DNA from 2 places in the Actinoplanes sp. NPDC051633 genome. Region 2 is predicted to be linked to the other one. Evidence: riboswitches for the same ligand, from Rfam matches in the RefSeq annotation. Region 2 holds a riboswitch; the other holds the start of a gene.
The links. Region 2 has a riboswitch for cobalamin ahead of AB0M20_RS10010 (VWA domain-containing protein). Riboswitches for the same ligand answer to the same signal wherever they lie in the genome.

Region 1: it holds a riboswitch for cobalamin, as region 2 does, so the genes downstream of both, AB0M20_RS05280 (ABC transporter substrate-binding protein) here and AB0M20_RS10010 (VWA domain-containing protein) in region 2, are expected to answer to the same signal.

What each region holds. Positions count from the first base shown of each region.
Region 1 covers NZ_JBFAZH010000049.1:6,534-14,024, reverse strand. The annotation lists gene AB0M20_RS05290 (ABC transporter ATP-binding protein) at 1-769, opposite strand, end outside; gene AB0M20_RS05285 (iron ABC transporter permease) at 822-1,880, opposite strand; gene AB0M20_RS05280 (ABC transporter substrate-binding protein) at 1,877-2,806, opposite strand; cobalamin riboswitch at 2,901-3,024, opposite strand; gene AB0M20_RS05275 (helix-turn-helix domain-containing protein) at 3,055-3,525, shown strand; gene AB0M20_RS05270 (PIN domain-containing protein) at 3,535-4,083, shown strand; gene AB0M20_RS05265 (hypothetical protein) at 4,018-4,668, opposite strand; gene AB0M20_RS05260 (WHG domain-containing protein) at 4,665-5,219, opposite strand; gene AB0M20_RS05255 (M14 family metallopeptidase) at 5,280-6,578, opposite strand; gene AB0M20_RS05250 (DUF4229 domain-containing protein) at 6,677-6,982, opposite strand; gene AB0M20_RS05245 (hypothetical protein) at 6,997-7,428, opposite strand; gene mqnE (aminofutalosine synthase MqnE) at 7,442-7,491, opposite strand, start outside.
Region 2 covers NZ_JBFAZH010000118.1:47-7,537, reverse strand. The annotation lists gene AB0M20_RS10010 (VWA domain-containing protein) at 1-1,950, opposite strand; gene cobO (cob(I)yrinic acid a,c-diamide adenosyltransferase) at 1-1, opposite strand, end outside; cobalamin riboswitch at 1,985-2,116, opposite strand; gene AB0M20_RS10005 (gluconokinase) at 2,128-3,690, opposite strand; gene AB0M20_RS10000 (hypothetical protein) at 3,700-4,905, opposite strand; gene AB0M20_RS09995 (SigE family RNA polymerase sigma factor) at 4,902-5,390, opposite strand; gene AB0M20_RS09990 (SRPBCC family protein) at 5,451-5,972, opposite strand; gene AB0M20_RS09985 (metalloregulator ArsR/SmtB family transcription factor) at 5,975-6,292, opposite strand; partial or broken gene AB0M20_RS09980 (glycosyltransferase) at 6,365-7,491, shown strand, end outside.

The DNA.
Region 1 (7,491 bases), on a different contig from region 2:
CGGTGTGCCTCTCGCGCACCGGGACCACCAGCGGACCGTGCTCGCCGGCGATCACCTTGACCCTGACCCGGTAGTGCTTGGCCAGCAGTTCCTCGGTCAGCACCTCCCGGGGTGCGCCGGCCGCGACCACGATCCCGTCGTCGAGCAGCACCATCCGGTCCGCATACTCCCCCGCGATGGACAAATCGTGCATCGTGGACAGTACCGTCAGGCCGCGCTCGCCGCGGAGCCGGTCGATGAGGTCGAGCACCTCCTGCTGATGCCCGATGTCGAGCGCACTCGTCGGCTCGTCCAGCAACAGGATCCGTCCACCCTGAGCGAGCGCCCGCGCCAAGAAGACCCGCTGCCGCTCCCCGCCGGAGAGCGTGTCCAGCCGCCGGCCCGCGAAGCTCTCCAAATCCAGCGCGGCCAGCACCTCGTCCACAACGGACAAATCGGATGCCGACTCCCGGCCCAGCGGCGGGATGTAGGGCGTTCGTCCCAGCAGCACGTAGTCGATCACCCGCATCCCCGGCGGCACCACAGGTTGCTGCATGACGGTCGCGACGGTCCTGGCCCGATCGCGGCGGCTCAGCGCCGCGACATCAACCCCGTCAAGTTCGACATTCCCGGTGTACGCGACCAGCCCGCCGACGGCCCGCAGGACGGTCGACTTGCCGGCGCCGTTGGGGCCGATGATGGTGACCCACTCCCCGTCCGAGACGTCGAGATCGACACCGCGGACGACCGGCACGCCACCGAGCCGCACCCCGAGCCCGCGCACCGCGATCACGACGCCGCTCCGGCCCGCTCGCACAGCCTGTGGACAGCGGCCGCGGGCTTCACGGCGCGACGGCCCTGTTCGTCCTCAGGACCAGGACGAAGAACGGCGCTCCGAAGAACGCCGTCACCACGCCGATCGGCAGCTCCGCCTCGCCGGCCACCGTGCGCGCCACCACGTCCGTCAAGGCCAGGAACGCACCGCCGAAAAGCACCGACAGCGGCAGCAGGATCCGATAACTGGCCCCCGCCAGCAGGCGCAGCGTGTGCGGCACGATGATCCCCACGAACCCGATCAGGCCGGACACCGACACCGCCGCCGCCGTGCCCAGCGAGGCGGCCACCAGCAGCAGATAGCGGCTGCGCTGCGGGTGCAGGCCCAGGCTGGCGGCTTCTTCGTCGCCGACCGTGAGGACGTCCAGCTCCCGCCGCTGCGACAGCACGATCAAGCCCGTGATCAGCGCGTACGGAAGGATCAGCAGCACATCGTGCCAGCCGGCGGTCGCCAGCCGGCCGAGCAACCAGCTGTAGACCTGGCGCAGGGTGTCGACCTGCTGCTGCATCAGGTAGGTCTGCGCCGCCGCCAGGAAGGCCGACACCGCCACCCCGGCCAGGATCAGCGTCGCCGGGGTGCGCCCGCGCCCACCCGTCGCGCCGAGCACCCAGGTCAGCGCCACCGCGATCAGCGCGCCCAGGAAGGCGGCCAGCGGCACGCCGATCGGCAGGTTCGCGGTCGCGTCGCCGGTCGCAGCGCGCGTGGCGATCACCGCGGTGACGCCCAGGCCCGCGCCGGCCGCCACCCCGAGCAGGTGGGGGTCGGCGAGCGGGTTGCGGAAGACACCCTGGTACGCGGCGCCGGCCAGCGCAAGCATCGCGCCGACGAGCAGCCCCAGCACGACGCGGGGTAGACGCAGCTGGGTGATGATCGCGACCTCTCGCTCCGAGAGGCCGCTGTGTACGCGTACCCCCGGGATGAGGTTGAGGAGCTCGGCCGCGACGTCGGCCGGCGGCAGCCCCACCGAGCCGAACGAAACGCCCGCGATCAGCGCGATCAGCACCGCGACCACGCCGGCCACGAGCCACCCGGGTCGCAGCCCGGACGGCCCGCGCCGGGATGTCACGCCGGGACCTTGGCCACCGCGTCCGCGACGGCCTGCACCAGGTCGACCACTCGCGGCCCCCAGCGTGACGCGATGTCGTCGTCCAGCGCGATGACCTGTCCGGTCCGCACCGCGGTGATCTGCGACCAGCCGGTGCGCGCCTTCACCGTCGCCGCCGACTGCGCGCAGCACTTGCTGTCGGCGAGGAAGATCATGTCCGGGTTGGCCTTGACCAGCGCCTCCTGCGACAGCTGGGGGTAGCCGTTCTTGCTGCCGTCTGCGTCGGCCGGGTCCGCGACGTTGACCAGGCCGAACTTGCCGAACACCGACCCGATGAAGGTCTTGGACGTGACCGTGAACAGTGTCGGGTCGAGCTCGTAGTAGTAGCTGAGCGCCTTGTCGCGCTTCGGCACCCCGGCCACGATCTTGTCGATGTCGGCCTTCATGCGGCCGGTCAGCGCGGTCGCCTCGTCCTGGTGCCCGGTCAGCGTGCCGAGCTGCCCGATCTCGCTGTAGGTCTCGTCCAGCGACTTGGCCGACGGCGTCTGGAACGTCGGGATCTTGAGCTTGGTGAGCTGGTCGACGATCTTGTTGAGGTCGTCGGAGAGCACCACGAGGTCGGGGTTCTTCGCGGCGATGGCCTCGGCGTTCGGCTTGAAGCCGGACAGGTCTGTGCGGGGCGCGTCGGCCGGGTAGTTCGACTGGTCGTCGACGGCGGTGACCTGCGGTCCCGCGCCGATGGCGAAGAGCATCTCGGTCGCCGTCGGGGTGAGCGAGATGATCCGCTCGGGCCGTTTGTCCAAGGTCAGAGATCCGACCGTGACGGGGTACGCGGCACTGGCGCTGGGCGCCGGGCCGGTGGCCCCGCCGTCGTCGTCACCACCGGCGCACCCTGCGAGCAAAAGGGTGGCGGCGGCGATCACCGTGGTCAGCAGACGTCTGTTCATGCTTCCTCCTGTCGGCCGGGCTTGTGGTGCTTCGCCGACAGGGCAAGGTGCTGGAGAACGTCCCGTCCGCGAGGCGCCCCTCCCCGAGAGCGCTGGTTCGCGACCGGCATCCAGGCGACCTGGCTAGACCCCTCATCCGGGGGCATCACAGTTGCGGGACAGCGCCGGTTTCCCACCGGCTTCGCTGAGACGCGGTCCCCAGAACGCTAGCACTTTCGTTTTGTTCGAATAGCGCTACGCTGGTGGTCATGGGTATGGGCACGAAAGAGCGGACGGTCTTTCCACCGGAGGATCTCTCCGACCTGAATCGACTGGCGCGCGAGCTGGCCGGGCCCGGCGGCCGCGCCGGAGCTCGGCTGATCGGTCCGGACGGTTCCGAGCTCGTGCTGCCCGACGAGCTTCACGAGCTGTTGCGGCTGGTGGTCGACTCCCTGTCCCAGGGGATGGCGATCACGCTCGCGCCGCACAACACCATGCTGACCACTCAGGAGGCCGCCGATCTGCTCGGTGTTTCCCGGCCGACGCTGGTGCGCCTGCTGACCGAGGGCTTCATTCCGTACACGAGGCGCGGCCGGCACCGGCGCCTGCTCCTTGCCGACGTGGTCGATTATCAGAGCCGCACCCGCAGCGAGCGGCGGTCGGCGCTGGACGAGATGACCGCAGACGCCGAGGACATGGGCCTGTACGGCGCCACCACAACCCCAGAGGCCACGAGATAACCCGACACGATGGCCTTTCCAGCGTTCCTCGACACCTGCGTTCTATACCCCGCCTACCTTTGCGACACGCTGTTGCGTCTCGCAGAGCAGGAAGCCTTCCGCCCACTTTGGTCCGCCGACGTGATGGCCGAGCTGCGGCGCAACTTGACGAAGCGCGGTTTGCCCGCGGGGCCCGTCGACCGTCGGATACGCCTGATGACCGATGCGTTCCCGGACGCGATGGTCCAGGGATACGAGTCGCTGATCGATCGGATGACCAACGACGTCAAAGATCGGCACGTCCTGGCGGCGGCCACCCGCGCGAACGCTGAGGTCATCGTCACCTTCAACATGTCGGACTTCGGCGCGGAAGCGCTGAAACCCTTCGACGTGGAGGCTGTGCATCCCGACGATTTCCTCCTCGACCAGCTCGACCTCTACCCCGCCCGGACCGTACGTGCGCTGATCGCCCAAGCCGCCGCGCACCGGCGTGAGCCGAAGACCGTGCCCGGTCTATTGGCGTTGCTCGACCGGACCGGACTGCCGCGATTCGCGGCCGAGGCTCGCCGACACCTGTAGAGAGCGCCACCAGGTTGTCGCCAGCAGCCAGCAGCCGACGGCCAGGAGGACCCCGTGCGCGATGCGGGCCGCGGGCCCCAGGTAGAACTGCGGGATGAACAGGGCGAGGCCCACACCGAAGAGCACGCCCGCCCAGCGCGGCAGCACGCCTGAGCGCCACACCGCCACCGCTGTGAGAACTCCGCTCGCCGCCAGCAACGCCAGGCCGGCCGCGAAGGTCGTCGCCGCCACCGGGCCGTACCGGACGTCGTCGGCCAGGGCGACCAGGTCCGCAGTGGAGGACAGCGCCGCGCCGTGCAGGCCGAAGTCCTCCGCGCCGTAGTACGGCAGCGTCAGGCCCGCGCCGATCCAGCCGGTCAGGAGCGCCGCCGTGGTCAGCCTGCCCGGCACCACCCGGCGCAGGGCGAGCAGAGCCAGCGGCACCGCGATGAAGCCGAGCATCGCGAAGAAGTGCGATGCCACCCACGCGTCCGAGCCCATCGACGCCTGCGCGCCCGCCTGGGTCGTCTCGTCGTTCCACGGCCGCACCGCCGGGTAGAGCAGGAACATCACCCCGGCGAAGGCCAATGCGATCACCCCGCTCATCGCAGGCTCCGCAGGACCATGTCGACGAGCATCTCGTACGACTCGTCGACGTCCTCGGGCTGGCCGAAGCCGCCGCCGGCCTCGAGGCTTGCGAAGCCGTGCGCCGCGGCCCGCATCCGCCGGATCGCGTGCGTGGCCGCCGACTCGGTCAGCCCGTAGCCGCGCACCACCGCGATGAACACGTCCAGCAGGTCGCCGGCCGCTCGCGCCAGCTGAGGGGAGCCGCGCAGCGGGTCGAGCGGGGCGAGCGCATATCGTCCGGGGTTCGCCAGCACGTACGCCCGGTAGGCCCGCAGCAACGCGGCGACGGCCTCGTCGCCGCTGCGGCCCATCACCTCGCCGGCGAACAACGTGGTGACCTGTTTGATCACCTGCTCGGCCATCAGCTCACGAAGGTCGGCGAGGCTGCCCACGTGCTTGTAGAGCGACGGCGCGGCCACCCCGGCCCGGTCGGCGACGGCGGCCAGGCTGAGCGCCTCGACGCCCTTCTCGTCCACGAGCGCCAGCGCGACGTCGACGACGGCGGCGCGGGAAAGTCCTGCCCTAGGCATGAAAACTACCTGTCATAGCCCTAAAGCTACGACAGGTAGCTTTGCAACGCAAGCGATGAATCAGCAGTACGTGGATTCCTTGCCGATGACCTTGTACGGGCAGTCGGCCGCCTCGGCGAGCAGCAGCGCCGCGGTCCGGTTGCGGCTGGTCTCCCGCGCGATGACGCTGGCCGGCGGATAGAACCCGCCGCCCGAGGACGACCGCGGATACATCTCGAAGGTGTAGGCGAAGATCTTGTGCGTGCCCCACAGCCAGTCGAGCAGGTCGCCGTCGGTGATGTAGAGATCGCTCGACTGCTCCGGGGTGTAGTTGTTCGTCGCGGCCATCGAACGGCCCAGCGTCGCGAACGTGTTGTTCTGGTCCGCGTTCATGCCCGTCGTGGTGTTCGCGGTCGTGTGCCCGAAGGGCCAGAGGACCAGTTCCGAGTACGTGTGGAAGTCCATCGCCGCCTTGATCTGCTGCACCCCGCCGACGACGCGGCTGTTCACGAAGTCCCGCACCACCCGGGTCTCCGGCGCGGAGAAGGCCGCGGTGCCGCGGTAGGTGTCGGAGCCGGTGTTGCCCGACGAGCCACCGCAGCAGCCCCACCTGTAGCCATAGTTGCGGTTCAGGTCGGTGCCGACGTTGCGGGACGAGCCGTTGGGCTGCCGGTTCTTGCGCCACGAGCGGTAGCTGCCGGTGGCGATGTCGTACTCGGAGCCGTCCGGATTCACCGCGGGGATGATCCAGATCTCGCGTGAGTCCACGGTGGACCGGACGCGGGAGTCGGTCGCGTACTTCGAGGTGAACTCGTTGAGCAGGTAGAGGGTCATCTCGGCGGTGAGGTGCTCGCGCGCGTGGTGCTGCGCGTCGTAGAGGACCTCGGGCTCGCTCTCGTCGGTGGCCACATTGTCGGAGATCTTCACCGCGACGATGGCACGTCCCTCGTAGGACGTCCCGATGGTCTGCTTCTTGGCGATCGCCGGGTACGCCGCCACCACGCGGTTCACCTCGGCGATCTGCTCGCTGTAGTTGTGGAAAGCGGCGTCGCGGGACGGGAAGTCCAGGGTCCCGATCGCGCCCTGCGGCAGCGAGTCGGGGACTCGCTCCACCTTGAAGCCCAGCGCGCGGATCGACTTGACCTCGGCACTGGTCGCGGTGACGGTGACGACGGCGTGCTCGGCGCCGTCGATCGCGGCGCCGGTGCGGGCCACCAGGCTGCGCTGCGCCGAGGTGCGCACGTCGAAGACCTCGTACTGCGCGGAGGCCTCGGGGCCGGGCTCCGCGCCGGCCGGGGCGGCCGCGGCCAGGGCGGCGCCGGACACGACGGCGGCGGCCAGGACGGCGGCGGACAGCGTCACGGTGATTCGTCGTCTCATGAACGACCTCCGGGGGAAGGGGTTTCCGTCACCTCACCACCCGGCATAGACCGTTGGCAATATCCGGGGGCCATGCCGACTAGCCCCCTAACCGCGCGTTATCCCTTGCCGGGATCGGCCTGGTCGACGCGGTCAACTCGGTCGCCGACCGCGGCGGCCGACTCGTCCCCGGCCAGCGCGGCCCGCAGACGCTCCTTCTCGGCCTTGCGCTTCGCCGCCGTCTCGCCGAGCCGCTCGGCCATCTCGTCGCGCCACTTGGTCAGCACGAAGAACGACGCGATCGCCGACAGCACGAACGCGATCATGACTTTGACCAGGAAGTTCAGCGGCACCGGCAGGAGCAGCACCAGGAAGAGCAGGAACAGTCCGAGACGTCCGAGGGTGTATTTGACGGATGGGGGCACGGCAATCTCCGGATCTATCCACCGATGCGATGGCTCAGCCACCGCAGACCGTAGAACCAGACCGCGCTGTAGACCACGGTCAGTCCGAGAGCGCCGATCGCGCCGCTGACCAGCGGCGGGAACGGACCGGCGCTGAGACCGGCGAGGGTCATGCCGATCGCCACACCGAAGCCGGCGCCGAGGATCGCCACGATGATCCGGCCCGCGCCCCAGCCGGCCGCCCGGAACTCCTCGGTGAACAGCCACACCGGCAGGACCAGCGCGATCCAGCCGCTGGCGTCGCCGAACTCGGACAGCCGCAGCAGCGACATCACGCCCTCGAAGACGAGCAGCACCACGAAGCCGCAGACCAGCCCGGCCAGCGCCACCCCGGCCAGATCCGGGAAGGTGGCCAGCCGGCCGTCGGGCCCGCGGCGCGGACGCCGCTCACTCCTGGTCTCGGTCATGACGACAAAGAGCCTACGCCCAGACCTTCTGCGGCTCGCTGCGACGCTCGGCCAGCGAGGTCG
Region 2 (7,491 bases):
TCAGGCGGCCTCCAGGGCTTCCAGGGGGACCAGGTCGGCGCCGAGGACGGCGGCCAGGCGGCGGGCCAGGCCCAGCCGCACCGGCCCGGACTCGCAGTCGACCACCACCGCCGGGACGCCCGCCAGGCGCGGCGCGACCGTCGCGGGGTCCGGCCCGTTGGTGGCCCGGCCGTCGGTCACGACGATCAACAGCGGCCGGCGGCGGGGATCGCGCCGTCGTTCGGTCGCGATGGTGTTGGCGGCGGCCGTCAGACCCAGAGCCAGAGGGGTACGCCCACCCGTGCGCAGCGTCGCCAGCCGCAGCACGCCGACCTCATGGCTGGACGTGGGCGCCAGCACCTCGTCGGCCGTCCGGCCCCGGAACGTGATCATCCCGACCCGGTCCCGCCGGTGGTAGGCGTCGCGCAGCAGGGACAGCACCGCGGTCTTGACCACGGCCATCCGCTTGCGGGCGGCCATCGAGCCCGAGGCGTCCACCACGAAGAGCACCAGATTCGCCTCGCGGCCGACGTGCACGGCCTCGCGGAGGTCACGCGGGTCGACCGTGCGGGAGCCGCGGTGGATGGCGGCGCGCAGGGTGGCGGGCAGGTGGGGCGCGCCGGCCAGCTTGCCGCGCGGCTCGCGGGAGCCGGCGACCCGGCCGCGCCGCGCCAGCGACGGCGACCGCCGCCCGGCGTGCCCGGCGGCGCCACGCTTGGCGATCCGGAGAGTCCGCGGCCGGTACGCCTGCCCGGCGGCGGCGAGCGACTCGGCGCCCACGGCCTGCTTCGGCCGCTCGCCCGCGCCGGGCTCGTCCGCACCCGACTCGACCGGCGGCGGCGGCGCGGAATCGGTCTCGCCGCCCGGCGGCGTCGGTGGCGACGATGGTGGTGGCGGTGTGGGATCCGGCTCGCCCGGCGGCGGGGGCGGCGGGGGCGGTGGGTCGTCGTCATCGTCCTGACCGGCCGCGTCCAGCGCGTCCTGCAGGCGCTGCTCGTCGCTGCCGGGCGGGTCGAGCGGATCCTTGCGGCGCCGGTGCGGCAGGGCCAGCCGGGCGGCGTCCTGGATGTCGTCGGCGGTCACGGTCGCCCGGCCGTGCCACGCCGCCAGCGCCACCGCGCACCGGGCCACCACGATGTCGGCGCGCATGCCGTCCACCCCGTACGCCAGGCAGATCTTGGCGATCCGGTCCAGCTCCGCGTCCGGCAGCGCCACCGACGACACCGCGGTGCGGGCGGCGGCGATCCGCTCCGCGAGCGCGGCGTCCGCGGAGGCGAAGCGGGAAGCGAAAGCCGCGGGGTCGGCCTCGTAGGCCAGGCGACGCCGCACCACCTCGGCCCGCTGCCCCGGATCGCGCGGCGCGGCCACCGTCACCACCAGCCCGAATCGGTCGACCAGCTGCGGCCGCGGCTCGCCCTCCTCCGGGTTCATCGTGCCGACCAGCAGGAAGCGGGCCGCGTGCTTGACCGAGACACCGTCGCGCTCGACGTGCGCCCGGCCCATCGCCGCCGCGTCCAGCAGCAGGTCGACCAGATGGTCGGGCAGCAGGTTGACCTCGTCGACGTAGAGCGCGCCCCGATGCGCGGCGGCCAGCAGGCCCGGCTCGTACGCCTTCACCCCGTCGGCCAGGGCGCGCTGGATGTCGAGGGTGCCGACGACGCGGTCCTCGGTGGCGCCGACCGGCAGCTCGACCAGGGTGGCGGGACGCGGCCCGTGCGGGGCGGCGGCGTCGTGCGGGCCGTCGGGGCAGTCCGCGTCGGGCGTACCGGGATCGCACGCGAAGCGGCACCCACGCACCACCTCGACCTCGGGCAGCAGCCCGGCCAGCGCACGCACCACCGTGCTCTTCGCGGTGCCTTTCTCACCCCGCACCAGGACCCCGCCGACGGCGGGTGACACCGCGGTGAGCAGCAGGGCCAGGCGCAGGTCGTCGAGGCCGACGACGGCCGAGAACGGGTATGGCGGCTGCACGAACGATCCCCTTCCGGCGGGTGTCCACGCCCGCATGGCGGAATGTCAGAGCGGCCGGAGTTCCTGACTCCCGGGCCCGGCAAGGGGCCCGATCACAGTGGCGGGACCGTCCCGGACTCGCACCGGGTTCCTCCGCGACCGCTCGACCGCCACTCAACCCGACGGACGGTCACGCCGTCAATGTGACGCGTTCGAGACCGCCTCCTCGGTGTCCGGCAACGGCTCCGGTGCGATCTTGTCCAACTCGGCCACCAGGTCGGCCACGGCCAGCGCGGACTGCTCGATCAGCGGTCGCAGCCGCTTGTAGAGGGCGGCGTTCTCCGGATCCGGCACGGTCGGCTCCGCGATGTCCACCAGCGCCGCCGCCTGGTCGAGGTCGGGCAGTTCGCCGAGCGCGTGCCAGCCGAGCAGAACCGCGCCCAGCCCAGTGCCCTCCGGGGTGTCCGCGATCGACACCGGCAGGTCCAGCGCGGCGGCCAGCACGCCCACCCACAGATCGGAGGCGACCGCCCCACCGGTGGCACGGACCTCGGTGACCGGGCCCGCCACCTCGAGCGAGTCACGGACCAGCGCGAGCTGCTGGCACACGCCCTCGACCGCTGCCCGGACGAGGTGCGGCCGGCCGTGCTCGCGCCGCAGGCCGAGGTACGCCCCACGCATCCCGGACCGCCACCACGGCGCCCGCTCCCCCAGCAGGTACGGCAGGCACAGCAGGCCCCCACTGCCGGGCGGCGCGGTCTGCGCCTCGGTCAACAGCGCCGCGTCGATCTCGTCCGCGTCCTCGCCCTCGGCGCCCGGCCGGGCGAACCCGGCGGCGAAGCTCTGCCCGGCCCAGCGGATCACCGACCCGGCGTTGTTCACCGCGCCGCCGATCACCCAGCGGTCCTCGGTGAGCGCGTAGCAGAACAGCCGTCCCGCCTCGTCCGAGGTGGGCCGGTCGACGACCGTGCGCAGGGCCCCGCTGGTGCCCAGCGAGACCGCCGCGACACCGGCCGGGGTCGCGCCGACGCCCAGGTTGGCGAGCGGGCCGTCGCCGGCGCCGACGATCAGCGGGGTGTCCCGGGGAAGGCCGGTCGCGTCGGCGATCTCCGGCTTGAGCGTCCGGGCGAGTGTGGTCGGCACCACCTCGGCGAGCTGGCCGGCCCGCACGCCGGCGATGTCGAGCGCCTCGTCGTCCCAGCGCCGCTCGTGGATGTCGTAGAGGCCGGTCGCCGACGCCACCGACAGGTCCAGGAGGAACTCGCCGGTCAGCCCGGCCAGCACGACCTCCTTGACACCGCCCCAGCGCGGGGTGTCCCGCAGCGTCGACGGGTCGTTCTCCCGCCACCACGCGAGCTTGGTCAGGGGGGACATCGGGTGCACCGGGGTGCCGGTGCGGGCCTGCAGCGCCTTGGCCCGGTCGGCGAGCTTCTCGCTCTGCCGGGCGGCCCGGCCGTCCGCCCAGGTGACCAGCGGCCCGAGCGGCTTCCCGGCGGCGTCCATCGGCACCAGGCCGTGCAGGAAGGCGCTGAGGCTGACCGCCGCCACGCGGTCACCACGGTCGCGGCACTGCTTGGCGATCTCGGCCAGCGCCTCCACCGCGGCCGCCAGCAGCTGGTCGGCGTCCAGCTCCGCGCGGCCCGGGCCGGGCACGGACAGGGGGTAATGCACGCTGGTGTGCGCGCACAGCTCGCCGTCGAGCCCGGCGGCGACGCCCTTGGTGGCGGTGGTCCCGGTGTCGATCGCGATCACGACGTCCATGCGCCGAGGTTAGTCGGGCAGCCGCACCACCGCTGGTCGCGCGCCGCCGCGGGTGACCCGCCACTGGGTCGCGGCCGGCGGCAGCAGGGCGGCGTCGCCCGTCACCGGGATCCAGTCGCCGGCGCCGACCCGATAGGCGATGCTCGCGCCCTCCTCGGCGACCACCCAGCCCAGACCGGCCGGCAGGCGCACCTCCAGGCGTTTCGGCGACTCCGCGACGCCGATCAGGACCGGCTGCGGGGTCACGAAGGCGAAGGTACGCACGGTCCGCCCGGTCACGAGGGTCTGCACCACGAACGGGCGCCCGTCCGGCGAGGCGCCGGCGATCCGCCACTCGCGGACCAGCGGTGGGGTCGGATAGCCGTACCGGTCCTCGTACCCGTCCATGGCCACGACGTCCCAGTCGCTCGAGGCGCCGCCCAGCGTCCGGACCAGCGTCGGCATCGGCGTCCAGCGGACCTCACCCATGTTGATCAGGCCGACCCCTTCGTCGCCGGAGCGCAGCCCGATCGACAGGCCGTCGCTCTGCGCGGGCACGGTGCTGACCGAGGCGCCGTTCGTGAAGGCCAACGGCCGGAAGGTGCGCACGGCCCGTCCCTGGTCGTCCCATCGGACCGCGGACGAGTAGCTGACCGGCCGGTCGTCGTCGACCACAACCAGCACATCGCGCCGGGGCCCGGCCAGGAACGCCGGGCTGTTCGCCGCCTCAGTCAGCATCTGCTCCGTCACCCCCGCCGCCGGCCGGCCGTCGACCGTCCCGACGAACCCGGTCAGCCCGAACTCGACCTGCCCGACCGGGGAGACGACACGCGGTGGCAGGCGCTGCGCGACCAGCGCGACCGGACCGGCCGGCGTACGCCCGGCCCAGGTGACGTGCGGCTCGCCCACGAAGCGGAGTTCGTCGCCGTTGTGCTGCCGCCAGGCGGCCCGGACCCGGCGCAGATAGTCCTCGTCGCCGGCCAGGTCGCCGCGGGTGGGGCGGTCCAGCCGGTTGGAGACCGGCATGACCTCCGGCCCGCCGTTGCGCAGGAGCCGGGCGCCGGCCACCGACCCGCCGGCGGCGACGGCCAGGCCGGCGCCGAGGAGGGTGCGGCGGCGGACCACCCGGCGGCGGCCGCCGGCCCGGACCCGATCGAGCAGGTCGGGCGGCGCGTCGAGGTGCCCGGTCGCGCGGTCCAGTGCGTCGCGTACGCGTGGTACGTCCAGGTCGGTCATGTCATGCTCCCGCTCTCCTGCGAGGTCAGTGCCGATCGCAGGCGGTCGAGCCCGCGCGAGGCGTTGCTCTTGACGACGCCCTCCGAGCAGTCCAGGGCGCGGGCCACCTCGGCGACGGGCAGATCTTCGAGATATCGCAGCACCACGGCGGCGCGCTGCCGCGGCGGCAACTCGTGCAGCGCGTCCAGGACCGCCGCCCGGATCACCACGTCGTCACTGTGGTCGGGCTCGGCGACGTCGTGGTGGGCGAGCGGCGCCTCGGGCCGGCGGCCGCGGCGGCGCCAGCGGTTGGTGGAACGGTTGACCAGGGCGCGGCGGGCGTACGCCTCGGCCGACTCGTTGACGCGGCGCCACCGCACGTACATCTGCTCGAGCACCTCCTGCAGCAGGTCCTCGGCGGCGTGCCGGTCACCGGTCAGCAGGTAGGCCACCCGCAGCAGTCGTGTGCTGCGGGTTCGCACGAACTCGTCGAAGTCGTCGCCCACCCTCGCCCTCCCCCGTCGTGTCACCATCCCTGACACCGCCGCGGCGGGGAAGGTTGCACGTCAGCCGGCGAACTGCTTCTCGTAGGCCGCGCGCAGCTCCTCCCAGCCGTGGTCGCGGGCTTCGTGACCGCGGATCACCCCGACCGGATCGCCGGCCAGCAGCCGCTCGAGGACCGCGACGCAGAGGTGCCAGCCGGCCGCCACCTGCGCCTCGATGCCCGCGTTCGGCGAGCTGTGCCGCAGGGTCAGGCGGGTGCCGGTGGCCGAGGACTCCAGCTCCCAGCGCAGCCGGTCCTCACCCCAGGTGTACTCGAGCAGGCGCGGCTCGTCGGCGATCAGCACGGTGGACGGCAGGTCGACGCGCTCCGCACCGTCCACCATGGTCAGCGTGGCGTCGCCGGTGGTGGCCAGCGGCCGGGACGCCGCGTAGGGCGCCCACCGGTCGATCTCCGCCGGGTCGGTCAGCGCGGCCCACACCCGCTCGGGCGCGTGCCGCAGCTCCCGCACGAAGATCAGCGTCCAGGCGCCGTCGCGGCCCGGGACGACGGTGGCGCCGGTCGGGGGTCCGGAATCGAAAGACATGATCACTCCAGTCTTGGGTTGCGGTCGAGGTGATGTTCCAGCCGGTCGAGGCTCCGGCTCCAGAGCTCCCGGTACGGCCGCAGCCACGCGTCCAGCTCTTGAAACGGCCCCGGCTCGAGCCGGTAGATGCGCTGCTGGGCGGCCGGGCGGACGCTCACCACCCCGGCGTCGCGCAGCACGCGCAGATGCTTGGACACCGCGGGCTGACTCATCCCCAGCTCCGCGACGAGCTCGGCCACGCTGCTCTCCCGCACCCGGAGCGTCTCCACGATGCGCCGCCGGGTCGGCTCGGCCAGCACGGCGAGGGTGTCCACTGCCATGGCCTTAACATGCCACGCCGGTTATATAACCGTCAAGGCATGAGGGCGCCGTGACATGATCGAGGTGTGCGGGTGCTCATCGTGACGTCGGGCTCGGTCGGCGACGCGGCGCCGTACACGGGGCTGGGCGCCCGCCTCCAGGCCGCCGGCCACGAGGTCACGGTGGCGTCGCACGCGCCGTTCGAGGCCGCCTTCGCGGCGGCCGGCCTGCCCTTCCGGCCGATCCCGGGAGACCTGCGCGAGATCCTTCCGCAGGCGAGGGGCCAGGACGGCAGATCGTCGGGTACGGGCCCGCGCGCCCTCGCCGGCCTCCTGCGCATCGCCCGCCCCCTGATAGCCGAGCTGGGCGACGGGATCGCCGCGGCGGCCGAGCGGGCCGAGCCGGAGGTCATGCTGCTGTCCACGGTCGTCGCGCCGCTGGGTTATCAGGTGGCCGAGGCGCGGGGCATCCCGTGGGCCGGGGTGTTCCTGCAGCCGGTCGCACCGACCGGCGACTTCGGCTCGGTGCTGCTGGGCGGCCGCTCGATCGGACGGCTGGGCAACCGGGCGGTGACCGCGGCGGCCGCGCGGGTGAGCCAGACCCTCTACGCCGGCCCGGTGCAGGCGCTGCGCCGCCGGCTCGGCCTGCCGCACCTGTCGATCGGCGATCTCCGCACGTGGCAGGACGGCGGCCGCTACCCGGCCTTCCACGGCTTCAGCCCGGCGGTGGTGCCGCGGCCGTCGGACTGGCGCCCGCAGCTCGAGGTGACCGGCTACTGGTGGCCCGCGCCGCGCCCGGACTGGACACCGCCGGCCGCGCTGGAGGACTTCCTGGCCGCCGGTCCGCCGCCGGTCCTCATCGGCTTCGGCAGCATGGGCCCGGGCCAGGCGTCGCGGCTCGCCGAGATCATCTCGTCGGCGGTGCGGACGGCCGGCGTGCGCGCCGTGGTCCAGGCCGGCTGGGCGGGCCTGGACGTCGCGTCCGACGACATCCTCACCATCGGCGAGGCCCCGCACGACCGGCTCCTGCCCCGGATGGCCGCGATGGTGCACCACGCGGGCGCGGGCACCACGGCGGCGGGCCTGCGCGCCGGCGTCCCCGCGGTGCCCGTCCCGGTCCTGGCCGACCAGCCCTTCTGGGCGGCCCGCCTGCGTGCCCTGGGCGCCGCGACGGCCCCGATCCCGATGTCGCGGCTGACCGCCGGCAACCTGGCGGCCGC